DNA from 4 places in the Streptomyces sp. NPDC091271 genome. Region 3 is predicted to be linked to each of the others. Evidence: riboswitches for the same ligand, from Rfam matches in the RefSeq annotation. Region 3 holds a riboswitch; each other region holds the start of a gene.
The links. A riboswitch is a leader RNA that binds a small molecule or an ion and turns the genes downstream of it on or off. The one in region 3 is predicted to bind cyclic di-AMP.
Positions count from the first base shown of each region.

Region 1: another riboswitch for cyclic di-AMP. It lies ahead of ACIQM3_RS16520 (peptidoglycan DD-metalloendopeptidase family protein); the one in region 3 lies ahead of ACIQM3_RS33505 (transglycosylase family protein).
Region 2: another riboswitch for cyclic di-AMP. It lies ahead of ACIQM3_RS34945 (M23 family metallopeptidase); the one in region 3 lies ahead of ACIQM3_RS33505 (transglycosylase family protein).
Region 4: another riboswitch for cyclic di-AMP. It lies ahead of ACIQM3_RS34530 (transglycosylase SLT domain-containing protein); the one in region 3 lies ahead of ACIQM3_RS33505 (transglycosylase family protein).

Region 1 covers NZ_JBIVVD010000004.1:6,364-13,305, forward strand. The annotation lists gene ACIQM3_RS16500 (aspartate aminotransferase family protein) at 1-949, shown strand, start outside; gene ACIQM3_RS16505 (helix-turn-helix domain-containing protein) at 1,007-1,627, shown strand; gene ACIQM3_RS16510 (DUF6126 family protein) at 1,694-1,867, shown strand; gene ACIQM3_RS16515 (tyrosine-protein phosphatase) at 1,877-2,701, opposite strand; cyclic di-AMP (ydaO/yuaA leader) riboswitch at 3,115-3,275, shown strand; gene ACIQM3_RS16520 (peptidoglycan DD-metalloendopeptidase family protein) at 3,278-4,192, shown strand; gene ACIQM3_RS16525 (SGNH/GDSL hydrolase family protein) at 4,369-5,196, shown strand; gene ACIQM3_RS16530 (TetR/AcrR family transcriptional regulator) at 5,415-6,026, opposite strand; gene ACIQM3_RS16535 (Glu/Leu/Phe/Val dehydrogenase dimerization domain-containing protein) at 6,075-6,942, opposite strand, start outside.
Region 2 covers NZ_JBIVVD010000010.1:212,532-219,473, forward strand. The annotation lists gene ACIQM3_RS34930 (GNAT family N-acetyltransferase) at 1-2,589, opposite strand, end outside; gene ACIQM3_RS34935 (HPr family phosphocarrier protein) at 2,755-3,036, shown strand; gene ACIQM3_RS34940 (GntR family transcriptional regulator) at 3,206-3,904, opposite strand; gene ACIQM3_RS34945 (M23 family metallopeptidase) at 4,144-4,923, opposite strand; cyclic di-AMP (ydaO/yuaA leader) riboswitch at 4,936-5,104, opposite strand; gene ACIQM3_RS34950 (M16 family metallopeptidase) at 5,295-6,677, opposite strand; gene ACIQM3_RS34955 (M16 family metallopeptidase) at 6,704-6,942, opposite strand, start outside.
Region 3 covers NZ_JBIVVD010000009.1:269,998-276,939, forward strand. The annotation lists gene ACIQM3_RS33500 (transglycosylase family protein) at 1-762, shown strand, start outside; cyclic di-AMP (ydaO/yuaA leader) riboswitch at 1,053-1,224, shown strand; gene ACIQM3_RS33505 (transglycosylase family protein) at 1,225-1,917, shown strand; gene eno (phosphopyruvate hydratase) at 2,249-3,535, shown strand; gene ACIQM3_RS33515 (septum formation initiator family protein) at 3,630-4,100, shown strand; gene ACIQM3_RS33520 (DUF501 domain-containing protein) at 4,171-4,716, shown strand; gene ACIQM3_RS33525 (exopolyphosphatase) at 4,751-5,692, shown strand; gene ACIQM3_RS33530 (NAD(P)/FAD-dependent oxidoreductase) at 6,141-6,942, shown strand, end outside.
Region 4 covers NZ_JBIVVD010000010.1:121,768-128,709, forward strand. The annotation lists gene ACIQM3_RS34515 (MBL fold metallo-hydrolase) at 1-350, opposite strand, end outside; gene ACIQM3_RS34520 (SIS domain-containing protein) at 756-1,649, shown strand; gene ACIQM3_RS34525 (hypothetical protein) at 1,718-2,341, opposite strand; gene ACIQM3_RS34530 (transglycosylase SLT domain-containing protein) at 2,590-3,456, opposite strand; cyclic di-AMP (ydaO/yuaA leader) riboswitch at 3,461-3,646, opposite strand; gene ACIQM3_RS34535 (hypothetical protein) at 4,004-4,234, shown strand; gene ACIQM3_RS34540 (molybdopterin-binding protein) at 4,403-4,798, shown strand; gene ACIQM3_RS34545 (flavodoxin family protein) at 4,876-5,328, opposite strand; gene ACIQM3_RS34550 (heavy metal translocating P-type ATPase) at 5,403-6,942, opposite strand, start outside.

The sequences.
Region 1 (6,942 bases), on a different contig from region 3:
CTACTGCGACCACGCGTTCCACGGACTGACCACCGGGTCGCTCTCCGTCAACGGCGAGAAGGGCTTCCGCGACGGGTTCGCGCCCCTGCTGCCCGACACGGCCATCGCGCTCGGCGACCTCGACGCGCTGCGGCGCGAGCTGAAGCGCGGGGACGTGGCCGGGCTGGTCGTGGAGCCGATCCAGGGCAAGGGCGTCCACGCCTCACCGCCCGGCTTCCTGCGCGAGGCACAGGAGCTGCTGCACCGGCACAAGGCCGTACTCATCGCCGACGAGGTGCAGACCGGACTCGGCAGAACCGGGGACTTCTACGCGTACCAGCACGAGGAGGGTGTCGAACCCGATCTGCTCTGTGTCGCCAAGGCGCTCTCCGGCGGGTACGTCCCGGTCGGGGCGACGCTCGGCAAGGACTGGATCTTCAAGCGCGTCTACTCCTCGATGGACCGGGTCCTCGTCCACTCCGCCAGCTTCGGCTCCAACGCCCAGGCCATGGCAGCCGGGCTCGCCGTCCTCGCGGTGATGGAGCAGGAGGAGACCGTCGCGAACGCCCGTCGCACCGGTGATCTGCTGCGCGAGCGGCTCGCCGCGCTCGTCGAACGCTACGAGCTGCTGCACGAGGTGCGCGGCCGGGGCCTGATGATCGGTATCGAGTTCGGCCGGCCGTCCTCCCTCAAGCTCCGCAGCCGGTGGACGATGCTGCAGGCCGCCCGCAAGGGACTCTTCGCCCAGATGGTGGTCGTGCCGCTGCTCCAGAAGCACCGGATCCTCACCCAGGTCTCCGGTGATCACCTGGAGGTGATCAAGCTGATTCCGCCGCTGGTGATCGGGGAGCCGGAGATCGACCGCTTCGTCACCGCCTTCACCGCCGTCATGGACGACGCGCACAGCGGGGGTGGGCTGATGTGGGACTTCGGCAGGACACTGGTGAAACAGGCCGTGGCCAACCGCTGATGTTGCCTCTGAGGCAAATTATTTGCCTCAGAGGAAATGTCCTGGCCCAATGGAGGCATGAATCCTCCTGACGGAGGGGTGGCCGACGAGCTCCCGGGGGTCGCGCCACGCCTACGCGATCTGCGCCGCAACCGCGGCCTCACCCTGGAGAGCGCGGCGGGACGGGCGGGGCTCTCCCCGGCCCACCTCTCCCGGCTCGAAACGGGCCGGAGGCAGCCTTCGCTGCCGATGCTCCTCGGCCTCGCCCGGGTCTACGGTACGACCGTCTCCGAGCTCCTGGGCGAGATGCCGCCCGAACGTGACGCGATCGTCCGCGGCGGCCCGCCCGCCGGCGCGCCCCGATCCACCGAGGCGGGCGGCTGGCTCTACCGGCAGGCGGGCGGGCCGGGCCGCGCCATGCAGGCGCTGCACGTCCGTGTCCCGTACGGCGTGGAGGGCGACCTCGTGCGCGTCCACCCCGGAGAGGAGTGGCTCTACGTCCTCGACGGCAGGCTGCGGGTCGTGCTCGGCGAGACCGTGCACGACCTCGATCCGGGTGACAGCGCGCACTTCGACTCGCTCACCCCGCACCGGATCGCGGCCCTCGACCCCGGTGGGGCGCGACTGCTCTTCGTCCACACGCTGCTGCAGAGCCCGGCCGCCGAGCTGTGCCTGGGCAGCGGGATCCACCGGCTCTGATCCCGCACACCCACGCCGCGCGCCCCCTTCGCCACCCGGCCCGAGCGGCCGGAAGAGAGGACCGTCATGTCCGATTCGGAGTACTACGACCCGCTCACCCCGCGCAGGCCGAAGAGCAAGGACACGCAGGAGCGGCGGATGCCCCGCGGCGTCGTGATCCGGCTCTTCGCCTACCTCGTGGCCGGACACGTCGTCGCGGGCTTCCTCTTCCTTCTCTTCACCGTGGCCGGCAAGGGATGACGCCCGGCGTCACGCACCCTCGACGAGTCGCTCACGCAGCTTCGCGCGGGTCCCGTCGCTGATCTTCAGCCCTTCCACGAGATACCGGTCCGTGCTGCCCCAGACCTCGTCGATGGTGTCGAACGCCGCGGCGAGGTATTCGGCGCGGGCGCCGAAGAGCGGATTGAGCAGTTCCATCACCTCTTCGGACATCCCTACCGGTGAGGTGTCGCTACGGCGCACCTTGTAGCGGCGGTGCGCGTCGTTCGACTTGAGGTAGTCGGCCTCGATGGCCTCCTTCTCGACGCCGATCGCGAGCAGGGAGACCGCGATCGACAGGCCGGCCCGGTCCTTGCCCGCCGCGCAGTGCATCAGCGCCGGCACGCTGTCCTCGGCCAGCGCGTGCAGCACACGGCTGTGTTCGGCGGTGCGGTCCTTGATGATCGAACGGTACGAGGCGATCATCCGCCCCGTTCCCTTGCCGTCGGCGAGGATCGAGCGCAGCTGCTGGATGTTCCCGTCGCGCACCAGCCGCCAGAACTCCGCGCCGTCCGCCGGGTCGGAGAGAGGAATGCTGACATTCCGGACGCCGGGCAGCTCCACGTCGAGACCGTCGAGCTTGTGGTCCGCCGCGTTGCGGAAGTCGAAGATCGTGTGCAGGCCGAGCCCGGCGAGGAAGGCGGCGTCGGCCTCCGTGGCGTGGGCGAGGTGGCCGCTGCGGTAGAGGCGCCCGTACCGCACGGTGCTGCCGTCGACGGTCGGAAGCCCGCCGACGTCGCGGAAGTTGCGGACACCGGTCAGATCGACGTCCGCCGGCTCGGGGCCGACCGGCGGGACCTCTGGCAGCTGCGTCACAAGGGCTCCTGGGGTGTCGGGCGTCGGCGCCGCTCGCCGACGGGGGCACGCCCGCGACGATACGACATGGCTGCATCGGACAACTGTCCCGGCCGCCGTGGTCCTGGTCTCCCTGCGCGGACGAGACCGCGCCATGTCCGTATTGGTGTATTTAGCAGAACATGCCCCGCTTGTGCGGGAGATGGGGTGAGGCGGGTGAGCGGGATCATATCCGTGACGGTGTGTGGTGAAGGCGCCGGAGGGTATTCCGGACGCCGTGCGGAAAGCCAAGATCCGTAATCCACGGAGTGTGACGGGAATTCCGCGCGCTGATGAAGCGTGGATTCCGGTCCGGAATCCACGGCTTGTTCGCGACGTACCGGCTCGCTTACGGTCACGGTCAATCCGGACGGAACGCCTAATCCTGCCGCCGCCCGGAATCCGCACCGACTCACGTGTGGCAGGAGCGGGGGAACCAGGTAGGCCGCCGGCCGGAGGGATCCGGTACGGCTCGGGGTAAAGACGCGCACCGCGCGGCCGGGCATCTCCAGTCCGAACCCGACAGCTCACCTCGCAGGCGCCGGAGAGGAAATTTCCATGCCCGCAAAAGGCAAGCACCGTCGCACGAAGACCGGCCCGATCTCCCGAGGCGTCCTTGCCGCAGGGACCGGCGGCGCCGTACTCGCCCTCCCGCTGATCGGCGCCACCGGCGCCCACGCCGCCGAGCAGGCCGCGCCGGCCGCCGAGTCCGCCGCCGCGCACAGCGCCCCGGCCTCGGCGAAGAGCGCCCCGAAGACCTACTCCGTGGTCTCCGGCGACTACCTGGCGAAGATCGCGGGTGACCAGAAGATCAAGGGCGGCTGGCAGAAGCTGTACCAGGACAACCGCGACGTCGTCGGCGAGAACCCCGGCCTGATCCTCCCGGGCATGAAGCTGACCCTCGGCGCCAAGGCGTCCGGCTCCGCCGAGTCCGCACCCTCCAAGTCCGCCCCGTCGGCGGCGAAGAAGGCCGCCCCGGCCGAGAAGAAGGCCGCCCCGGCCGAGGCGACGTCGGCTCCGGCGGCGAAGACCGCCGACTCCGGCGCGTCGGAGGAGAGCACCGGCTCCGGCTGGGCCACCCCGGTCGAGAACGCCAACGTCACCACCCAGTACCGCGCCTCGGGCGCCAGCTGGTCCAGCGGCTACCACACGGGCTCCGACTTCCAGGCGGCCTCCGGCACCAGCGTCCGGTCCATCGGGCCGGGCACCGTGGTCTCCGCCGGGTGGAGCGGCTCGTACGGCAACGAGGTCGTCATCCAGCACAGCGACGGCATGTACTCCCAGTACGCCCACCTCTCCTCGCTCGAGGTCTCGGCCGGCCAGACCGTCACCGGCGGCCAGCAGATCGGCCTCTCCGGCACCACCGGCAACTCCACCGGCCCGCACCTCCACTTCGAGGTCCGGACCGGCCCGAGCTACGGCTCCGACGTCGACCCGATCGCCTACCTGCGTTCGCACGGCGTCTCCATCTGAGACACGCCGCCTGAGGGTGTCATCTCAGGCTGAAGGAGAGGGGCGGTGCGCGCTTGCGCACCGCCCCTCTCCTTATTCCGGCTTTACCAAAAACTGACCGGGTGGTCTTTCTCACCACCCGTCAACCCCTTATTACGGTCGCGTAGGTCACAATCGAAGGTGCAAGATAAGCCCTTGTGGCAGACGATTCGAGAAACAAACAACGAGGCATCATCGGGTCGTACGCAGCGATTGGCGACAGTTTCACCGAGGGCGTCGGAGACGCCGGCCCCGGCGGGACACTCGTCGGTTGGGCAGACCGGCTCGCGGTGCTCCTCGCGGACCAGCTCCCGGGCGCCGACGCGACGGTCGCCCCCGCGGACGACAAGCACGGCAACTTCCGGTACGCCAATCTCGCCGTACGCGGACGGCTCCTCGACCAGATAGTCGAGGAACAGGTCCCCCGCGCCAAGCAGCTGGCACCTGATCTGGTGAGCTTCTGCGCCGGCGGCAACGACATCCTCCGTCCCGGCTCCGACCCGGACGACGTGGCAGAGCGCTTCGAGCGTGCGGTCGCCGACCTGACGCAGGCGGTCGGCACGGTCATGGTCACCACCGGCTTCGACACCCGTGGCATCCCCGTGCTCAAGCATCTGCGGGGCAAGATCGCCATGTACACCGCTCATGTCCGGTCCATCGCCGACCGCTACGACTGCCCGGTGCTGGACCTGTGGTCCCTGCGGTCCGTGCAGGACAGACGAGCTTGGGACAACGACCGGCTGCACCTCTCGGCGGAGGGACACACCCGCGTCGCGCTGCGGGCCGCCCAGGTCCTCGGCCTCCAGGTGCCCGCCGACCCCGACCAGGTGTGGCCTCCGCAGGCACAGCGCGGAGCGCTCGAGGTCCGGCGCGACGACATCCAGTGGGCGCGCGAATACCTCGTCCCGTGGCTCGGCCGCCGGCTGCGCGGGGAGTCCTCCGGGGACCATGTCGCGGCCAAGCGCCCCGACCTGCTGCCGCTCTGACCGCTCGGCGCCGACCCGTCGTCAGGGGCCGGCCAGGGGGAGCGGACGCCGGGCCGGGCCCGGCGGAACGAACCCGTCCGATGCGGACACCCGCACCGGGCGGGCGGGTATCCGCTCCAGGACGCCGCCCGGGAAGACATCGTGCAACGGCAGTGTCTCCGGGATCGAGGGGGAGTCCTACGCCCCGGTGCGCCAGACCTGACCCGCCCTTCGGAGCCTCAGGCGGTCAGGGCCTCGTGGTCGATGCCGAGTTCGCGGGCGAGCGCCTCCTCGGTCCACTGCAGCATGGTGGCCCGGGAGAGCGGACCCGCGTACGACGTCATCTGGACGGCCAGCCCGTCCAGGAGCGCTGTCAGCCGCCAGGCCACGGACATCGGGTCCTCGCAGTGGAACTCACCCGCCGCGGCCCCCTCTTCGATCACCTCGGCCAGCTCGGCCTTCCACTGCTGGTCGAGGTCTCCGGCCACCTCGCGCAGCACCGGGTCACGGAGTGCGGAGGCCCAGCCCTCGATCCACAGCCGCCAGCCCTTGGCCTGTCCGGTCGGCGCGTACCAGCGAACGGCGGACCGGAGCCGCCGGACCGCGCTGGTGCGCCGGGTCAGCAGCTTGCGCAGATGGGCGAGATCGGCCTCCGCCGCGTATGCGAACGCGGCGGCCACCAGTTTCTCCTTGGACGAGAAGTGGTAGAGCACCAGCGCGTTGCTCACCCCGAGAACGGCGGCCACATCGGCGATCCTGACCGCGGACACACCCCGGACCTCGATCTGCTCGACGGCAGCGCGCAGGAGCGCCTCACGTCGCTCCGCCACACTCAGTCGCACTCTGGCCACGCGGTCACCCTAACCAACGCGGCGGCGCCGGCATCCGGCCCCCGTGCCCTACCGATACCAGCCGAACCGCTCCGCCATCACCGGCAGTCGGTCCGCGGCGAGCGAGTGCGCCGCCGCCCGCGGGGTGCAGCCGTCCGCGGCCGCCCGCTCCAGGACGCGGTCCATCAGGACGCGCATCGAGCGGCGGGTGTGTCCGAACGCCTCCTCCGCATCGGGTCCGATGTCCCCGAACAGCGTCCACCACCACCACGCGTTCGTACCGGAGTTGACGACCACATCGGGGAGAACCGTGATTCCGCGCTCGGCGAGCAGTGTCTCCGCCTCCGGAAGCACCGGCATGTTCGCCGCCTCGACCACCCAACGGGCCCTGACCAAGGCCTGGTTCGCTCCATCCACGGCGTACGACACCGCGGCCGGAACCAGCACCTCGACGTCGGCGGCCAGCCAGTCGTCGGCCGGCAGCTCCTGGTCCCCGTCGCGCAGCGCGCGCCGGTCCACCGCCCCGTGTACGTCCCGGGCGGCCAGCAGTGCCTCGACGTCCAGGCCGGCGGGATTGGCGATGGTGCCCCTGATGTCCGCGACCGCGACGACGGACAGTCCGGCCCGGGAGAGGAAGCGGGCCGTCGCCCCGCCCATCGTGCCGAGCCCCTGGAGGGAGACCCGGGCACCGCGGTGCGCCACACCCGCCCGGTCCAGTGCGGCGAGCGTGGATTCCGCGACCCCGCACCCGCCGACCAGCTCGTCCAGCCCGATCCCGTCAACCGTGACCGCGAAGGCGTCCGCGAGCCGTCGCCGTGCGCCCGCCTCGTCGTCCAGCAGGGGATAGACCGCCTGGACCGTGGAGACGAGGCCGGCCTCCGCCGCGGCCCGGTCGACGAGATCCTGGCTCAGTCCGAGATCCTCGCCGGTCGTCCAG
Region 2 (6,942 bases), on a different contig from region 3:
GCCCAGCAGCTCGGACGGTGCGCCGGCCAGGCCGAAGGAGAGGACGGCACCGGCGGCCGCGTCGATGGACGCCCTGACGACGGTGTCGACGCCTCTGGGCGCCATGGCCTGGACGACGGGCCGGAGTTCCGCGGGCGTGCCCAGCAGATCGGTCAGTTCGTCGTACGCCCGGCGCAGCGCGTCCTCGCCGGCGAGATCGAGCCGGACACCACCGAGGTCGGCGCGATGCCGGAGGTGGGGGGCGGTGGTCTTGAGGGCCACCGGGTAGCCGATCTTCGCGGCGGCGGCGACGGCTGCTTCGGGGTCGGGGGCGGGAAGCGCCGGCCGTACGGTGACGCCGTAGCGGGCGAGCAGCTCACGGCCCTCGTCATGGGTCAGCGGACGGCCGCGCGGGTCGGGGCTCGGGCCGAGGAACGTTTCGATCAGCGCGGCGGTCCCGTGCTCGTCGATGGTGTCGTCCAGGAATTCGGGCACCCTGCCGGGGGAGGCCGCCTGGCGCCGCCACTGGGCGTACTTCACCGCCTCGGCGAGCGCGCGGACGGCTCGCTCGGCGGCGGGGTAGGCGGGGATGCGCCCGGCGGAGGGCCCGGGGCCGACCGTGCCCCTGTCGGGCGCGGTCGGCGGCGGGGCACCTGCCTCGCCCGGCCGGGGTGCGGGGGCGGGCGGACCCGGGGCTGCCGCGGGGCCGGCCGGCCGCCGGGTTTCGCGCGGGGCGGCCGTGCTCGTGGCGGCGGCGAGGGCCTGCGCCAGGCCGCCCATCTCCACGTGCACCACCGCCACGGGTTTGGCGGGGCCGTCGGCCGCCGCCTCGCGCAGGGCGGCGGCCAGGACCTCGCCGTCACCGGTCTCCGCCTCGCCGTTCTCCCCCACCCAGGGGATCGCGGTCACGATCACGGCGTCGCACGTGCGGTCGGCGAGCGCCTCGGCCAGCGCGTGACGGAAGTCCTGCGGGCTCGCCATCGTGGTGAGGTCGCGGGGCGGGCGCGGGCGGAGCCCTTCCGCCATGCAGGCGTCGTAGGTGAGGAGGCCGAGCGACTCCGAGTTGCCCAGGATCGCCACACGGGGACCGTCCGGCAGGGGCTGGCCGGCGAGGAGGAGGCCGACGTCGACCATCTCCGTCACGGTGTCGACGCGGATCACGCCCGCCTGACGCATCAGCGCGGAGACCGTCGCGTCGGGGATCCGGCTGACGGGCACGGCGTGGCCCGGCGGATTGGAGCCGCTGTGCCGGGCACCCTTCACCACGACCACCGGCTTCACGGCGCCCGTCCGGCGGGCGAGCCTGGTGAACTTGCGCGGGTTGCCCAGTGATTCGAGGTACAGCAGGGCGACATCGGTGTCCTGGTCCTCGTACCAGTACTGAAGGAAGTCGTTGCCGGAGACATCGGCACGGTTGCCCGCGGAGATGAAGGCCGACAGCCCGGCGCCCCTGCGATGGAGACCGGACAGGAGGGCGATGCCGATGGCGCCCGACTGGGTGAAGAGCCCGATGCGCCCGGCCTTGGGCGACTCGGGGGCGAGGGAGGCGTTGAGGCGGACCGTGCCGGAGGTGTTGATGAGGCCGAAGGCGTTCGGGCCGATGGTCCGCATGCCGTAGGAGCGTGCCTGCCGGACCAGTTCCCGCTGCCGTTCCCGGCCTTCGGCGCCTCGCTCGGCGTAACCGGCGGAGAGGACGACCAGGCCCTGGACGCCGTTCTCGCCGCAGTCGGCCACGACCTCGGGCACCCGGTCGGCCGGAACGGCGACGACCGCGAGATCGACCCGCTCGCCGATCTCGCCCACCGAGCGGTGCGCGGGCACCCCGTCGACCGTTCCCGTGTCGGCGTCGAAGGAGGTGTTCACGGCGTACGTGCGCCCGGTGAAGCCCGAGCCCAGGAGGTTGCGCAGCACGGTCCGGCCCACACCGCCGGGCGCGCGGCCGACGCCGATGACGGCGACGGAACCGGGGGCCAGCAGGCGCTGCACCGAGCGCGCCTCGGCCCGCTGCTCACGGGCGCGCTGGACGGCGAGGGACTCGGCCGTGGGTTCCAGATCGAGGGTGAGATGGACGGAGCCGTCCTCGAAGCTGCGCTGCTGGGTGAAGCCCGCGTCCCGGAACACCTTGATCATCTTGTTGTTGGCGGGCAGCACCTCTGCGGCGAAACGGCGGATCCCCCGCTCCCTGGCCACCGCCGCGATGTGTTCGAGGAGGGCGGACGCCACGCCGCGGCCCTGGTGGGCGTCCTGCACGAGGAAGGCGACCTCCGCCTCGTCGGCGGGGGCCGAGGCGGGCCTGCCCTGCTCGTTGATCCGGTCGAAGCGGACCGTGGCGATGAACTCACCGCCGATCGTCACGGCCAGTCCCACCCGGTCGACGTAGTCGTGATGGGTGAAGCGGTGCACGTCACGGGCGGAGAGACGGGGATACGGGGCGAAGAAGCGGTAGTACTTCGACTCGTCGGACACCTGCTCGTAGAAGCTGACCAGCCGCTCGGCGTCGTCCGTGGTGATGGGCCTGATCCGCGCGGTGCCACCGTCGCGGAGCACCACGTCCGCCTCCCAGTGGTCGGGGTACGCGTGATGCGGACTCTGCTCCGGAGTGGGCTCCATGGGCAAAGCCTACGGCTCGTGGCACCGGTAGCGGCGGGATCTCGGCAAGGGCACGCTGGGGGTGCCGGCGGACGGCGGGCAGGCCGGCGGCGATGCCGGGCACGGCAGCACGCGCCACATGAGAGACTGGTCTAGACAACCCATTGTTACGTGAAGGGCAGAACCATGGCTGAGCGCCGCGTCAACGTCGGTTGGGCCGAGGGCCTGCACGCCCGCCCCGCTTCCATCTTCGTCCGTGCCGCCACGGCTTCCGGCGTCCCCGTGACGATCTCCAAGGCCGACGGCAACCCGGTGAACGCCGCCTCCATGCTCGCGGTGCTCGGCCTGGGCGCCCAGGGCGGCGAGGAGATCGTGCTCGCATCCGAGGCGGACAACGCCGAGGCCGCCCTGGACCGTCTGGCCAAGCTGGTCGCCGAAGGGCTCGAGGAGCTCCCGGAGACCGTCTGATTCCGGCCACTTCGAACCGGAAACCTTTCTGCGGAAAAGCCGCGGCACCCCCGACCGGGAGCCGCGGCTTTTCTGTTTCCCGAACCGGTGCAGAGCTCCGGAAAAGATGGATCAGGGCAGCAAAAAGAAAGCCCTCCGATAATTACTCTCTTTGTATACGGCGCAATTGTTAATGACGGACTCCCGCGATGTTTACGGAATGTTGCGAAGTCCTCACCCGGGCCTGGCCGGGCGTGTGCCCCGGCACGCGCCGCAGCCGGTGGGCCGCTGTCGCGCGCTCGGCGTGCTGGGTGGCGAGCGCCCTGGCCCGCTCCACGTCGCGGCGGGCCACGGCGTCGACCAGAGCGCCGTGCTCGGCCCAGGAGTCCGCGGGGCGGACCGGCTGCTCGACCGCGTACATCCAGGCGATCTTGTGCCGGAGCTGGGTGAGCAGAGCGATCAGCGCGGGGCTCCCCGAGGCCTGCGCCAGCGTCTCGTGGAACCAGCCCCCGAGCGAGCGCAGATCCTCCCCCTCGCCGCGGCGCACCCGCTCCTGGCCCAGCCTGACCAGGCCGCGCAGCACCTTGAGATGTGCGTCGGTGCGGCGCTGGGCCGCGCGTGCGGCCCCGAGGGGCTCCAGGAGCATGCGTATCTCCAGGAGGTCGGCCGCCTCCTGCTCGGTGGGCTCGGCGACACAGGCACCCGCGTGCCTGCGGGTGACGACGAACCCTTCGGACTCCAGGGTGCGCAACGCCTCGCGCACGGGGACGCGGGAGACGCCGTAGCGACGCGCGAGCACCTCTTCGGTGAGGCGGCTGCCACGTTCGAAGACACCGGAGACGATGTCGTCACGGATTGCCGTGCATACCGAATGCGCGGGAATGCGCATGTCCGAACCTCCGCCTTAATCCCCGCGAAACGCGGCCGATCGACGCCTGTTCTGTGACTCTATTGCAACCGGCCGGAATTTCCGATGGCGGGGTGGAATCCATGGATATCTTTTGGCCAGGGAGCACTTCCGCGGCGGCTTCGGCACGCGTCGCCCTCGGACACGGCGAAGGCCCCGGACACGGCGAAGGCCCCGGCGGGTGCCGGGGCCTTCGTCGGAGATCGCGGTGCGGCGTGGAGTCAGACCTGGACGCCGTGGGCGCGGAGGTAGGCGACGGGGTCCATGTCCGATCCGTACTCGGGGGTGCTCCGGGCCTCGAAGTGCAGGTGCGGCCCGGTGGAGTTTCCGGTCGAGCCCGAGAGACCGATCTGCTCGCCGGAGCCGACGCTCTGGCCGACGGAGACGCCGATCGAGGAGAGGTGGCCGTACTGGGTGTACGTGCCGTCCTTCATCCTGAGCACGATGTTGTTGCCGTAGGCGCCGCCCCAGCCGGCCTCGACGACCGTACCGGCGCCGACCGCGACGACCGAGGTGCCGGACGCGGCCTGGAAGTCCACGCCGGAGTGGGTGCCGGAGGACCAGAGCGCGCCACCGGACTGGTAGCCGGTGGTGACGTGGGAACCGGCGACCGGGAGGTGGAACGCGTTGAGCCGGGCGCGCTCGGCGGCGCGGGCGGCGCGCGCCTTCTCCTCGCGGGCCTCCTTGGCGCGGGCCTCCGCCTTGCGCTTGGCCTCGGCCTTCGCCTTCGCTTCGGCCGCCGCCTTCGCGGCGACGTCGGCCTGGTGCTTCTGGGCCGTCGCCTGAGCCTCGATCTGGGCGGCGAGGGTGGTGTCGAGGGCGACCGTCTGGGTCAGGCCGGTGCTGCCCGCGGTGACCTCGGAGTCCGCGGCGAGGGCCGGGGAGGCCGTGGCACCGAGTACGCCGGTGGTGGCCAGGGCGGCGACGCCGGCGACCTTGGCGCTCTTGCGCGTCAGGCGGCTCGGGGCACGGTGCTTCCCGGTGGCACGGATGAACGCCATGGAGGGGCTGGTCCTTTCCTTCCTTCTCGCCTACCGGGTTAGCTGACGGGTTCGGAGCAGGAAGGTCTCCTACGGGCCCCTGAGCCTCCGACGAGGTACAGGGATCCGATTCACCCCAGGGACTTCGTGGGTCCCCGGCTCCCCAGGCTCGCGCCTGACGGGGACTCGGCGATGGCTGTCCGGCGCCGCGGGCGCGGCAATCGTCCGGCGGACAGCCGCGCCGACGCTAGATCGGGAGACTTTCCCCCGCCAAACGGAAAGGGCCTTTTGTCGCACATCCCACAGGACGAACTGCAACCTTCTCTGCAATACGGACAAATGACAGAACCCCGGCGGGAGTAGACCCGCCGGGGTCCGTATGTCCGGTTCTGTCAGCCGCTGACGACCGACACCTCACCGATACCGAGCGCCTCCACGGGCTCCTTGATCTGAGCGGCGTCCCCGACCAGGACGGTGACGAGCCGGTCGACCGGGAACGCGTTGACCACGGCGGCGGTCGCCTCGACCGTGCCGGTGTCGGCCAGGCGTGCGTACAGCTTCGCCTGGTAGTCGTCCGGGAGGTGCTGCTCCACCTGGTCGGCCAGGGTGCCCGCGACGGAGGCCGCAGTCTCGTACTTGAGCGGGGCGACGCCCACGAGGTTCTGCACGGCCGTCTCCCGCTCGGCGTCGGTGAGCCCCTCGGCCGCAAGGGTGCGCAGGACCTTCCAGAGGTCGTCCAGCGCGGGACCGGTGGACTCGGTGTCGACGGAGCCGCTGATGGCGAGCATCGCGGCACCCGCCGCCCCGGACGAGGAGTCGGGCGCCGTCGAGCGCAGCACCTGCCCGAAGGCCCGGACACCGTAGGTGTAGCCCTTCTCCTCACGCAGCACGCGGTCCAGCCGGGAGGTCAGAGTGCCTCCCAGGCAGTACGTGCCGAGGACCTGGGCGGGCCACACGCTGTCGTGCCGGTCCGCGCCGATCCTGCCGATCAGCAGCTGCGTCTGCACGGCTCCCGGGCGGTCCACGATGACCACACGGCCGGTGTCGTCCGCGGTGATCGGGGGCACGGGCCGGGTCTGGCCGGCATTGCCCGACCAGTCACCGACCGTGTCGGAGAGCAGCGCGTCCAGGTCCACGTCGGTGAGGTCACCGACGACGACCGCCGTCGCCGTGGAGGGGCGGACATGGGCGTCGTAGAAGGCGCGTACGGCGGCGGCGTCGATCCGCCGGACCGTCTCCTCGGTGCCCTGGCGCGGGCGCGACATCCGTGCGGTGGCGGGGAAGAGCTCCTTGGAGAGCTGCTTGGCCGCGCGCCGGGCCGGGTTGGCCTGCTCGTGCGGGATCTCGTCGAGGCGGTTGCCCACCAGACGCTCGATCTCGCTCTCCGCGAAGGCCGGGGCCCGCAGAGCCTCCGCTACCAGGCCGAGGGCCTTGGTCAGGCGGGAGACCGGTACCTCCAGGGAGACACGGAGACCCGGGTGGTCCGCGTGGGCGTCCAGCGTGGCGCCGCACCGCTCCAGCTCGGCGGCGAACTCCTCCGCGGAGTGCTTGTCCGTGCCCTCGGACAGCGCGCGCGCCATGATCGTGGCCACACCGTCCAGGCCCTCGGGCTCGGCGTCCAGCGGGGCGTCGAGGAAGATCTCCACGGCGACAACCTGCTGGCCGGGCCGGTGGCAGCGCAGCACGGTCAGCCCGTTGGGCAGGGCGCCGCGCTCGGGCGCGGGGAAGGCCCAGGGCCTGGCCTCGCCGGCGGTCGGCTGCGGGTGGTACTCCATCGCTACTCCAGTCACGGCGGCGTCGGTCACTTGTCGGCCCCCTCGGGCGCGTCGGTGCCCTCGGTCTCGTCGGCCGGTTCGACCGGCTCGTAGACCAGGACCGCACGATTGTCGGGACGCAGGTGCGCCCGGGCGGCTGCCTTGACCTCGTCGGCCGTCACCTCGAGCACACGGCCCACCGCGGTCAGGGCGAGCTGCGGGTCACCGAACAGGACGGCGTACCGGCACAGTTCGTCCGCGCGGCCGGCGACCGTGCCGAGACGGT
Region 3 (6,942 bases):
TCGGCCTACGGCGGCACGGCGTACGCGCCGCGCGCCGACCTCGCCAGCCGCTCGCAGCAGATAGCGGTCGCGGAGAAGATCCTGGACGACAAGGGGCCGCAGGCGTGGGCCAGCTGCTCGGTGATCTCCGGGCTCTCCCTGGACGCGGGTCTGCCCGGCGTCGACCCGGGCAGCGAGGAGTCCGCTGAGCCCTCCGCCGAGCCCTCGGATTCGGCGACGCCGTCCGGGACGCCTTCCTCCGACGCGACCGACCCGGCGGACAGTTCGGACGAGGCCGCCGGCTCGGACGACTCCGACGCGACGGGCGAGGCGGGCCAGGACGCGTCCGACGGTAAGACGGACGAGGGCGACGACGCCGGCTCGACGCCGTCCGCCACTCCGTCCCCCGAGGCCTCCGGGACGTCCGGCGCCCCGAAGGGCGACACGGCGACGGACGACACGGCGAACGGCGGCAAGCACCGCGGGACGCCGGCCCCCGAGGCGAGCGCCCGGCCGGGCCAGGACGACGGGCGCGAGTCCGGCCGCCACGCCTCGCGCGGTGAATCCGACGCGCGTCAGGGCGCGGAGGGGGCGTACACCGTCCGCGAGGGCGACAACCTCTGGGCGATCGCCGACGTGCAGGAGCTTCCCGGCGGCTGGACCGCGCTCTACGCGGCCAACAAGGACGAGCTGGGCTCCGACCCGGACCTGATCCTCCCCGGCCAGACCCTCGACCTCGGGACGGACGCGCGGGGCAGCCGGGCAGAGGCCGCCGCCAACTGATCAAAAGCGTGAAAACACCCCGAAAGCGGGGGTAGTTCAGAGGCCTATGTCCACTTATGCGTAAGTGAGACATGGGTCTCTTTGCTTCAACTGGCGCGCCCGGTCCGCCCGGTCCGTCCATATTGGCTCCGACCTGCGAAAACGTCCCTTCGCGTCGGGCCGTTACGGGCTGATCACCCGTTATGTCCATCTTTGAATGTGGGGGTTGCGTGTGTTTACGGTCGGAGCCGCTCGCACCGCGGGCACCTTCGACCGTCACGCCGAATCCTGCCGTCGGCCGAAGGGAACCGACGCGTAAAGCGCCGTAGGCAGGAGCGGGGGACCCAGGTAAGTGCCGGACCCGGCCGTCGGAAGACGGGCGGAGACACGGCTAGGGGTGAAGTCGTCCGAGAGTGAGGGCGACCGGGCAACTCACAGGCCCGAACCCGACAGCTCACCTCGTAGGCGTCGGTGAGGAGAACCATGCTGCTTTCCAGCAAGGGCAAGCACCGTCGCCCGTCCAAGGCCGTCCGTGTCGCGACCCTCGCCGGTGTCGCCGGTGCCGCCGTCGCCGTACCGCTGATGGGCGCGACCGGCGCCTCCGCCGCCTCCGTCGACACCTGGGACGCCGTCGCCCAGTGCGAGTCGGGTGGCAACTGGTCCATCAACACCGGCAACGGCTACTACGGCGGCCTGCAGTTCTCGCAGTCCAGCTGGGCGGCCGCCGGCGGCACCCAGTACGCCTCCCGCGCCGACCTGGCCTCCAAGGACCAGCAGATAGCCGCCGCCGAGAAGCTTCTCGACCTTCAGGGCCCGGGCGCCTGGGCCTGCGCCGGTGCCGGCGGTCTGACGAACGACGGTGTGGACCCGGGTGTCGACACCGGCTCCGGGAAGAACGGCGACACGGCCCCGCAGGCCGCGCCGGAGCGCAAGGCCGAGCAGCCCACCACGCGCAGCGAGAAGCGCACGGCGCCGGAGAAGACCGTCACCACCCCGACCGGCGAGAAGGTCGAGAAGGGTGACGGCGAGTACAAGGTGAAGTCCGGCGACACCCTTAGCAAGATCGCCGACGCGAAGAAGGTCAAGGGCGGCTGGCAGAAGCTGTTCAAGCTGAACGACGACATCGTCGACAAGGCCGACCTGATCTTCCCGGGTCAGCAGCTCCACCTGAAGTAGCCGAACCCGAAGCAGTCGGTGACAACCCCGGGGTCTTCCTCCTGCCCCGGAGCCCGGCCCGGCGCGCAGGCCCCCCGCGCGCCGGGCCGGGGCCGTGTCCGCACCCCTGGCGGGGTGCGGACACGGGCTCGCCGCAGGGGTGAGCGTTCAACTGTTGTGGTTACTCGTCAGTAGAATTCTGGAGCTTTGCCCGGAATGCAGGCCCTTGGGTCCTTTTTCGTCCCAGGGGACGGGCGGACGGCCGACGGAGCGCGCCGGGCCGGTTAGGCTCGTGGCGCAAGGCCACAGTGACCCTGCACAACCAGTGTCAGATCCCAGAAGGAGATGCCTCGTGCCGTCCATCGACGTCGTCGTAGCCAGGGAAATCCTCGACTCCCGGGGCAACCCCACGGTCGAGGTCGAGGTTGGCCTCGACGACGGCAGCACGGGACGTGCTGCTGTTCCGTCCGGCGCCTCCACCGGTGCGTTCGAGGCCATTGAGCTTCGCGACGGTGACCCCAACCGCTACCAGGGCAAGGGCGTCGAGAAGGCCGTCCTCGCCGTGATCGAGCAGATCGGCCCGGAGCTCGTCGGTTACGACGCCACCGAGCAGCGCCTCATCGACCAGGCGATGTTCGACCTGGACGCGACCGAGAACAAGGGCTCCCTCGGCGCCAACGCCATCCTCGGTGTCTCGCTGGCCGTGGCGCACGCCGCGTCCGAGGCCTCCGACCTCCCGCTGTTCCGCTACCTCGGCGGCCCGAACGCGCACCTGCTGCCCGTTCCGATGATGAACATCCTGAACGGCGGCTCGCACGCCGACTCCAACGTGGACATCCAGGAGTTCATGATCGCGCCGATCGGCGCCGAGTCCTTCTCCGAGGCCCTGCGCTGGGGTGCGGAGATCTACCACACCCTGAAGAAGGTCCTGAAGACCAAGGGCCTGTCCACCGGTCTCGGTGACGAGGGCGGCTTCGCCCCCAACCTCGAGTCCAACCGCGCCGCCCTCGACCTCATCCTCGAGGCCGTCAAGGAGGCCGGTTACGTCCCGGGCCGCGACATCGCGCTCGCCCTCGACGTCGCCGCGTCCGAGTTCTACAAGGACGGCGTCTACGAGTTCGAGGGCAAGTCCCGCTCGGCCGCCGAGATGACCGAGTACTACGAGGAGCTCGTCTCCGCGTACCCGCTGGTCTCCATCGAGGACCCGCTGTACGAGGACGACTGGGCGGGCTGGAAGGTCATCACCGACAAGCTCGGCTCCAAGGTGCAGATCGTCGGCGACGATCTGTTCGTCACCAACCCCGAGCGCCTCGCCCGCGGCATCGAGGAGGGCTCGGCCAACGCCCTGCTCGTGAAGGTCAACCAGATCGGTTCGCTGACCGAGACCCTGGACGCCGTCGAGCTGGCCCAGCGCAACGGCTTCAAGTGCATGATGTCCCACCGCTCCGGTGAGACCGAGGACGTCACCATCGCCGACCTCGCCGTCGCCGTGAACTGCGGTCAGATCAAGACCGGCGCCCCGGCCCGCTCGGACCGCGTCGCCAAGTACAACCAGCTGCTGCGCATCGAGGAGATCCTCGACGACGCCGCGGTGTACGCCGGTCGTTCGGCGTTCCCGCGGTTCCGCTTCGAGGGCTGACAGCCCGAGTCCGGAGCACCAGCCTCCGTCCGTCCCCGCATCCGGTCCCGTACCGTGTGCGGGGACGGACGTGCGTAACGGGGAGGCGTGAGACATGGCCGGGAAGGACCGCGACCGGTTCTCCACCGCGACCAGGCTGCGGCTGCTCGGTGAGCAGACGGCGGCCCGCGTCTACCGGTCCCAGAACCGCCGCCAGGCCCGCCGCTCGCGGCTCACCGGGCGGGCCGCGTTCCTGGCGCTGATCGTCTGCTCCCTGGTGGTCGCCCTCGCGTATCCCATGCGGCAGTACATCTCCCAGCGCGACCAGATCGCCGATCAGGAGAGGCTCTCGCGGGAGGCGCACGAGCGGACCGAGGAGCTGCGTGACGAGAAGGCGCGGCTCAAGGACGACGCGTACATCCGCCGTCTCGCGCGCCAGCACCTCCACTACGTGCTGCCCGGCGAGACCGGTTATACGGTGGTCGACCCGGACGCGGCCGAGGTGCGCCGTGGGGAGCCGGGGGCGACGGGGCGGCCCTGGCACTCGAACCTCTGGGACGGCGTCGACAGCGCGGACCGCGAATGACCTCGCGTACGCACCGAGCCGGCTCCCCGCACCACTTCATACAGTCCGATCGATGACATTCAAGGCAGGCATGGACACGCCCCCTCCGCAGACCGAATCCACCACGCCCACCGCCGCGGACATCGCCGCGTTCGAGCTCCAGCTCGGCCGGCCGCCGCGCGGGCTGCGCGCCATCGCGCACCGCTGCCCCTGCGGCAACCCGGACGTGGTCGAGACGCAGCCCCGTCTGGAGGACGGCACGCCGTTCCCGACGACGTATTACCTGACCTGTCCGCGTGCGGCGTCGGCTATCGGCACGCTGGAGGCCAACGGGGTCATGAAGGAGATGACCGAGCGGCTCACCACGGACCCGGAGCTGGCCGCCGCCTACCGTGCCGCGCACGAGGACTACATCGCGCGGCGTGACGCCATCGAGGTCCTGGAGGGCTTCCCGAGCGCGGGCGGCATGCCGGACCGGGTGAAGTGCCTGCACGTGCTGGTCGGCCACTCGCTGGCGGCGGGCCCCGGGATCAACCCGCTGGGCGACGAGGCGATCGCGATGCTGCCGGAGTGGTGGGCGAAGGGTCCGTGCGTCACGCCGTGCGGCTCCGACGACACCGGACCCGACGCCTCCTGATCCGCCGCGGTACCCGTACAACCACAGGAGCCCCATGACCCGCGTTGCCGCCATCGACTGCGGTACCAACTCCATCCGCCTGCTCGTCGCCGATGTGGACCCCGCCACCGGAGAGTTCACCGAGCTCGACCGCCGGATGCGGATCGTCCGGCTCGGCCAGGGCGTCGACCGGACCGGCCGGCTGGCCCCCGAGGCGCTGGAGCGCACCTTCGACGCCTGCCGCGAGTACGCGGACGCGGTCAAGGAGCTCGGCGCCGAGCGGATCCGGTTCGTCGCCACGTCCGCCTCCCGCGACGCGGAGAACAGCGACACGTTCGTCCGCGGCGTCCTGGACATCCTGGGGGTCGAGCCGGAGGTCGTCACGGGGGACGAGGAGGCGCAGCTCTCCTTCGACGGCGCCACCAAGGAACTGGTGGGCAGCGACCACTTGGAGAAGCCCTACCTCGTCGTGGACATCGGCGGCGGCTCCACCGAGTTCGTCGTCGGTGACGACCGCGTCCGCGCGGCCCGGTCCGTGGACATCGGCTGCGTACGCATGACCGAGCGTCACCTGGTCCTGGACGGGGTCGTGGTGGACCCGCCAACGCCCGACGGGATCGCCGCGATCCGCGCGGACGTCGGTGCCGCCCTGGACCTGGCCGAGGAGAGCGTGCCGATCTCCTCGGCGGCGACGCTCGTCGGCCTCGCCGGGACGGTCACCACCGTCGCCGCCATGGCGCTCGGGCTCGAGGAGTACGACTCCGAGGCGATCCACCACTCCCGGGTCTCCCTCGCGCAGGTCCGGGAGATCACCGTGCGGCTGCTCGCCTCGACGCACGAGGAGCGTGCGGCGATCCCCGCGATGCACCCGGGGCGGGTCGATGTGATCGCCTCGGGGGCGCTCGTCCTGCTCGCGGTGATGGAGCGGACCGGTGCGCGGGAGGTCGTCGTCAGTGAGCACGACATCCTCGACGGGATCGCCTGGTCGGCGGCCTGATCACAGCGCGGACGCCGGTGCGGTGAGGTGGCGCTCAAACGCTTTCCGGCCTGCACCTTTGAGCTTGTGGAGCCCTCTCCGGACCCGTTCGGAGGGGGCTTTCGCGAGGCGCCCCGACGAACTTCGTGAACTTCTTCACAAGGAATTCGGCCCTACCGGGCGAAGTTCTGCTCCTGGAGGGCGGCACGGGCCGCCCGGAGGCCCGTGCGGGGGTGCTGCGGGAGCGTTTCAGGGGTGTGGCGACGGCATGTCCTCGGTGGGTGGTTCATCTTGCCGGAGGGCTCAAGGGCCAGCTCACAAGTGGTGAACAACGTTCGCCGGAGCGTCGTGGTTCCCCGTCCGCACCATGACCTGGGTCACGTGGGCGGCGAAGTGTAGCAGAGGGTGGCGCATACCTTGTGAAGGGGCTCACGAGCATGCCCCCCGAGGGGGGTGGATACTCGATGGCATGAGCACCACGGAGCGTCCCAGGATCCTCGTTGTAGGCGGTGGGTACGTAGGCCTGTACGCAGCTCGTCGCATTCTGAAGAAGATGCGGTATGGAGAGGCGACCGTCACGGTCGTCGACCCGCGCTCGTACATGACGTACCAGCCCTTCCTCCCCGAAGCTGCTGCCGGCAGCATCTCGCCTCGGCATGTCGTCGTCCCGCTGCGACGCGTGCTGCCCAAGGCAGAGGTTCTCACCGGCCGTGTCACGACCATCGATCAGGACCGCAAGGTCGCCACGGTCGCGCCGCTCGTCGGCGAGGCCTACGAGCTGCCCTTCGACTACCTGGTCATCGCGATGGGCGCGGTCTCCCGCACCTTCCCGATCCCCGGCCTCGCCGAGCAGGGCATCGGCATGAAGGGCATCGAGGAGTCCATCGGTCTGCGCAACCACGTCCTCGAGCAGCTGGACAAGGCCGACTCGACGACCGATGAGGACGTCCGCCGCAAGGCGCTGACGTTCGTCTTCGTGGGCGGCGGCTTCGCCGGCGCGGAGACCATCGGCGAGGTCGAGGACATGGCGCGCGACGCGGCGAAGTACTACACGAGCGTGAAGCGCGAGGACATGCGCTTCATCCTGGTCGACGCCGCCGACAAGATCCTTCCCGAGGTCGGCCCGAAGCTGGGCGCGTACGGCAAGGAGCACCTGGAGAGCCGTGGTGTCGAGGTCTACCTCTCGACCTCCATGGACTCCTGCGTCGACGGCCACGTGGTGCTGAAGAACGGCCTCGAGGTCGACTCCAGCACGATCGTGTGGACGGCCG
Region 4 (6,942 bases), on a different contig from region 3:
CCGGTCACCAGGGCGTGCTGCTGCTGCGGGGTGGGGTCGTAGTGGATGTGCTCCCGGGCCTCGCGGGTCGCGATGATCTCCGCGTCCGGAAGCACTCCGGCGCCCCAGAAGTGGTCGCCGTTGGCGTGGGTGACGATCACACGGTCGATCCCCACCCCGTCGGGGAGCCGTTTCTGGCTCTCCACCAGGAACTGACCGGCCATCATCGTGTCGTACGGGGTGTCGATCCACAGCCCCCCGCGCGGCGACACGAGCAGGCCGCAGTTGGCCAGACCCCAGCCCCGCTTCGGCGGCAGCCAGGCGTACAGACCCCTGCCGAGGTCCACGACTTCCCCACCCGTGATCGACATGGGCTGATTATGCCGACCGCATTCCGGCCGCGCGTTCGAACTCGGCCAACGCACGGGTCCGATGACGTGAAATCGCCCCTTGACGGGGCCTCCCGCCTCCGTCCGGTGACCGTCCGGGGTGGCCGAGAAGCAGCCCTACGGGGCGTTTCCGCCCGATGTACGGGATGCCGACAGCGGAGGTCGCGCCATGCGACCGATACCCACACAGCCTCGACGGAACCGGATCGGGTCGGCCACCCACCGAGCATGGCCGAAAACCGACCCTGCTCGGGTTACGGAGGCGTGAACACTTTGCTTGTTCTTGCTCGATTGGCCCATGTAACATGCAGAATTGAACACGCGGGCGTCGATTTCACACAGCCCCGTCCCACCAGGTGCGAGCAGCAGTGGAAGCGGAGTGCGGACATGTCGCATGTCGAGACCGAGACAGCCGGCCAGCCCGAGTGCTGGCGCCGTGCCGCGGAGGTCGCGGCCGGCCGGAAGGCGGCCCTGCCCGCCGCCGGTGAGCGCATCGCCGTCGTCGGGTGCGGAACGTCGTATTACATGGCGCAGGCGTACGCCTCGCTCCGCGAGAATTCCGGGCAGGGCGAGTCGGACGCGTACGCCGCCTCGGAGTTCCCCTTCGGCCGCACGTACGACCGGGTCGTCGCGCTGACGCGGTCGGGGACGACCACGGAGGTCCTCGGCCTGCTGACGCGGCTGCGGGGCGCCACGCGGACCGTCGCCGTCACCGCCGACCCGCGGACCCCGGTGATGGCCGCGGCCGACGATGTGGTCGTCCTCGACTTCGCCGACGAACGGTCCGTCGTCCAGACGAGGTTCGCGACGACCGCGCTCACACTGTTCCGCGCCCACCTCGGACTGCACACCGAGGCCGTCGTGCGGGACGCGGAGACCGCGCTGGCGGAGCCGCTGCCCGAAGGGCTCCTGGAATGCGCCCAGTTCAGCTTCCTGGGGCAGGGGTGGACGGTAGGGATCGCCAACGAGGCGGCGCTCAAGATGAAGGAGGCGTCCCTGTCCTGGACGGAGTCGTACCCGGCGATGGAGTACCGCCACGGCCCCATCAGCATCGCCACGACCGGGACCGCGACCTGGATGTTCGGCGCCGCTCCGGAGGGACTGCGGGAGCAGGTTCTGGCGACCGGGGCCCACTGGGTGGAGAGCGGACTCGACCCGCTGGCCGACCTGGTCCGGGTCCAGCGGCTGGCGATCGCCCTGGCGGCGGCCCGTGGCCTCGACCCCGACCTGCCGCGCCACCTGACCCGGTCGGTGGTGCTCGGCACGGCTCAGGGGGCCTGACGGCTCCACGGCATGCCTGAGCACCGGTCCGGTCGTCCGGACCGGTGCTCAGGTGTACCCCGAAGAGGTCAGGCCTCTTCGAAGTAGGCGTCCAGCGCCTCGTCGAGCTCCGCCGTCCACCCCTTGAGGTCGCCCCGGGATCCGGCCTCGACCTCGGCGTTGAACCACCGGCGGCTCGACAGGTGGACCGTCACGGTGAACCGGCGCCCGAAGCGGCCGGTCCTGACCTCGACCGCGCCGATCTCGGTCCAGTCGAACTCCGCCTCCTGGTCGTCGAGGCGGAAGCGGACGCCGTCCGCGTCCACCCTGATGGATCCGCGCCGGTCACTGACCTCGAAGACGGGGCCGTCCGCGTCGGCGGCACTCTTGCCGGTTACGGCCTCGGCCCCCGGAGCCGTCCCGCCGGCCGGGGCCTCGTCGTCGTCCCCGGCCGTGCCGTCGGAGGTCGCGTCGTCCACGGCGGTGCCGCCGGGGGCGGCCACGGGTTCGTCCACGGCCCCCTCGGCGAGCACGTCCGCAGTCCCGGCCTCCCTGGCCTCCTCGGCCTCCTCGGGCTTCTGGGACGCCGTCTTCTCCGCTTCCGCTTCCCCCTCCGTCCGCGCGGGGGCAGGGGCCGTCAGGCCGGGGATGTACGCCGGGTCTGTCCCCGCGGCGAACTCGGGCTTGGTGTTCGAATCTATGCGCTGCTCCACGGCGGGCAGTATGGACGACGAACCTGTACGTGACCAGTCACCCGTGCCCCGCCCGGCCTGTCGGCGACTCCTCCGCCGCCGTGACGCCGACAGCGCGGGCCCGGGGCCCGATCGACAGCGCGGGCCCCGGGCCCGATCGGCGCCGGAAACGGACGACGGGTGGTGCGGGTTCCGCCGAACCCGCACCACCCGTCACTTCTGTCCCTCTGTCACACGCCCGTGCGTCAGCGGTCCCGTCTCAGCGAGGCTCAGTAGGCCCCGAAGACGTTGTCGATCGAGCCGTACCTGTCCGCGGCGTAGTTGCACGCGGCCGTGATGTTGGCGACCGGGTCGTAGCTGTCCATCGACGTACCGGGCACGTGGTAGGCCTGGAAGGTCGGGTCGATGACCTGGAGCAGACCCTTGGACGGGACGCCGTTGATCGCGTTGATGTCCCAGTTGTTGATGGCCTGGGGGTTGCCCGCGGACTCACGGATGATGTTCCGGTGGATGCCCTCGTAGCTGCCGGGGATGCCGTGCTCGGCCATGACGGCGAGCGACTCCTTGATCCAGCCGTCGAGGTCGTTCGTGTACGAGACCTGCTCGGCGGCCGGAGCGGCCTCGGCGGCGGGAGCGCCCTCCGCGGCGGTGGGGGTGCTCGTGCGCTCCGAACGGTCGGCGCGGTCGGCGCCCTCCGCGGCACGGTCGGAAGAGGCGGAGGCCTTGGATTCGGCCTTGTCGCCCTTGTCCGCCGACTTGTTCTCGGCCTTGCCGCCGAGGGTCAGCTTCAGACCCGGGTGAATCAGGTCGGGGTTTGAGCCGACAACCTTCTCGTTGTCCTCGTACAGGGCCTTCCAGCCCCCGTTCACGGAATGCTCGCGTGCGATCTTTGCAAGGGTGTCACCCAAGATCACTGAATAGGTGGCGGACTCGGACTTCTGCGCGGCAATTCCCTTGCCGGACACGGAAGTCGACGTCGCAGCCTTTTCCACGGCGACCGGCTGGGCCGGGGCCGCGAAGGCGCCGGTCGCACCGATCACGGGGAGGGCCAGGGCGGCTCCGCCCGTGCTCACGGCGATGATGCCGCGGGTGAGCGAACTGGTCCTGAAACGACGGTGCTTACCGTTTTCGGGCATGCTGAATTCCTCTCCGTCGCCTGCGAAGTGAGCTGTCGGGTTCGAGCTGGAGATGCCCGGCCGCACGCGAATGCGACTTCACCCCGAGCCGCTCCGGAAACCGGATCGGCGCTTACTTGGGTCCCCCGCTCCTGCCGTACGAGAAGTGGTCGGGTAACCGGACGGCGGCAGGATTCGGCGTTCCGCCCGGAGTGATGGTGACCGTAGGCGAGAAATAGGGAAAGGAACAAGCCTGGCGCGATGATCACAATTCATTCGCAAGATCAATTCTCACGAATTCATGTAATCCACCCCACAGCGCGTCGCTCGATTCTCTTGGCGCAGAAGGGAACCGACTGCCGCACCCCTGCGTCCGGGGCCCATGAAGTGACCCTGGTCACGGAGTCCGATTCGGGCGATTTGCGCCCGCGCGAAGGCCCCAGGTCACACGAAATGGCCTTTTATGGATTACAGGATTAATTCTAAAAAACTACCTCAAATCGGGCATAAGACTCACAGCTGAGACCCAGGCGCATACCGAGGGCGCCCGCGTGGAACCGATCCGCCTATGACTGAAAGCCCTCTCGCCTCGGCGCCCCGGATCACCGTCCTGCCCGTCCAGCCCGGAAATCCCCCCTTCCGGATCGTGGAGATCGACGGAGAGGTGATCGGAAGCGCGACCGCGATGACCGATGTGCTGATCGCCGCCGCGGCGGCCGGCATTCCGGTCCACGACCTCGACGACCCGGCCGTCATCCGGTGGGTGGGCGGCGGCAAGCTCACCTGGAGGCCGCACTGAGCGGGGCGGCGAGGGAGGCGGGTGGGAGGGAGGGGTTCGCTGTCGGCGGGCCGGGTGCCCGGCGGAGGCGCGCAGGTCGCGTCACCGGCCTGCGAGAGGCTCGCATATGCAGGGCTAATCACGTAGATACCTTGCAAATGCGAGCTTTTAAAACATATTGTGCAGCGCATGCAGACCTACACCATCGGGCAGGCGGCACGTCTTCTCGGCGTGAGCCCCGACACCGCCCGCCGCTGGGCGGACGCCGGCCGGGTAGCGACCCATCGCGACGAGGGCGGGCGCCGCCTCATCGACGGCCGCGATCTGGCCGCGTTCTCGATCGAGGTCGGTCAGGCCTCCCCCGGCGAGGAGGAGGTCTCCTACACCTCGGCGCGCAACGCCTTCCCCGGCATCGTCACCGCGGTGAAGCTGGGTGACGTAGCGGCCCAGGTCGAGATCCAGGCCGGCCCGCACCGCCTCGTCTCGCTGCTGACCCGGGAAGCCGTGGAGGAACTGGGACTCGAGGTCGGCATGCAGGCCACGGCCCGCGTGAAGTCGACCAGCGTGCACATCGACCGCACCTGACGCGGCATCTGCCGTCCGGGAGCGGAGGTGTCCCCCAGGAGGCGGGCGGCGGGAAGGCGACCGTAGCCGGGAGTCTGTCAGCCCATCAGTCCGGCGGCGAGGGTCGCACCCAGTTCCCAGCACGCCTCCGTGTCGGCCTTGCCCGGCTCACCGGTGACGGTCACAGCGTCCGCCGTACGACGCCATCCGAGACCCGTGGTGATCGTCTCGATGCCCCGTACGGCGCCGGTGACGTCGTTGCCGCCGTGCACGTAGTAGCCGAAGGGCCGGCCCTTCGTCCCGTCCAGGCACGGGTAGTAGACCTGGTCGAAGAAGTGTTTCAGGGCGCCGGACATGTACCCGAGGTTCGCCGGGGTGCCGAGGAGGTAGCCGTCGGCCGCGAGTACATCGGAAGCCGTGGCGGAGAGCGCCGCGCGTCGCACGACCCGGACGCCTTCGATGTCCTCCGTCGTCGCACCGGAGACCACCGCCTCGAACAGCGCCTGGCAGTTGGGCGAGGGGGTGTGATGCACGATCAGCAGAGTGGCCACGCCCCCGAACCTACCCGCTCACCGATACCCGCGCCCTGCCGAGGGACGCGGGGGCCGGCGGCGCGGACGCCCTCTCAGCCGGCGGCGCGGAAGCCGCGCAGCCGGAGGCTGTTGCCGACGACGAAGACCGACGAGAACGCCATGGCGGCCCCGGCGATCATGGGGTTGAGCAGGCCGGCGGCGGCGAGCGGGAGGGCCGCCACGTTGTAGGCGAAGGCCCAGAACAGGTTCGAGCGGATCGTGCCCAGTGTCCTGCGGGAGAGCCGGATCGCGTCGGCGGCAACCCGCAGGTCCCCGCGTACGAGAGTCAGGTCGCCCGCCTCGATGGCGGCGTCCGTGCCCGTCCCCATGGACAGGCCCAGGTCCGCCTGGGCGAGCGCGGCCGCGTCGTTGACCCCGTCGCCGACCATGGCGACGCTGCGTCCTTCCGCCTGGAGCCTCTTGACGACTTCGACCTTGTCCTGAGGCATCACCTCGGCGATGACCTCGTCGATCCCGACTTCGGCCGCGACGGATGCGGCGACCGCCTTGTTGTCACCGGTCAGCAGGACAGGGGTCAGCCCGAGGTCGCGCAGCCGCCGGACCGCTTCGGCGCTGGTCTCCTTGACGGCGTCGGCGACCTCCAGGACCGCACGCGCCTCGCCGTCCCAGGCCACCGCGATCACGGTCCGCCCGTCCTGCTCGGCCGAGTCCTTGGCCTTCCTGAGCTCTTCGGGAAGCTGGATGGACCAGTCGGCCAGCAGCTTCTCGCGGCCGACGAGAACCGCGTGGCCCTCGACGACGCCCTGCACACCGAGGCCGGGGACGTTGGTGAAGTCCTCGGGGTTGGGCAGCGTGCCCACGGCCCCGGCGGCGCCCTCGGTGACGGCCCGGGCGATCGGGTGTTCGGAGGAGTGCTCCAGTGCGCCCCCGAGGCGCAGCACTTCGGCCTCGTCCGTGGAGGCGGCCACGTGGACCTTCAGCAGCGTCATGCGGCCTGTGGTGACGGTGCCCGTCTTGTCGAGCAGGATCGTGTCGGCCCTGCGGGTGTTCTCCAGGACCTCCGGCCCCTTGATCAGGATGCCGAGCTGGGCCCCGCGGCCTGTGCCGACGAGCAGTGCGGTGGGCGTGGCCAGGCCCAGTGCGCAGGGGCAGGCGATGATCAGTACGGAGACGGCCGCCGTGAAGGCCGCGGTGAGTCCGGCGCCCGAGCCGAGCCAGAAGCCGAGCGTGGCGAGCGCCAGCCCGATGACGACCGGCACGAAGACCGCGGAGATCCTGTCGGCCAGGCGCTGGGCGGAGGCCTTGCCGCTCTGGGCCTCTTCCACGAGCTCGGCCATCCGGGCCAGCTGGGTGTCGGCACCGACCCTGGTGGCCTCGACGACCAGGCGGCCGCCGGCGTTGAGGGTCGCCCCGGTGACGGAGTCACCGGTGGAGACCTCGACGGGCACCGACTCGCCGGTGAGCATCGAGACGTCGACCGCGGAGGAGCCCTCGACCACGGTCCCGTCCGTGGCGATCTTCTCGCCGGGGCGGACCAGGAAGCGGTCCCCCACGTGCAGACCGGCCGTGGGCAGGGTGAACTCCCGGCCCTCGCGCAGCACGGTGACTTCCTTGGCACCCAGCTCCATGAGC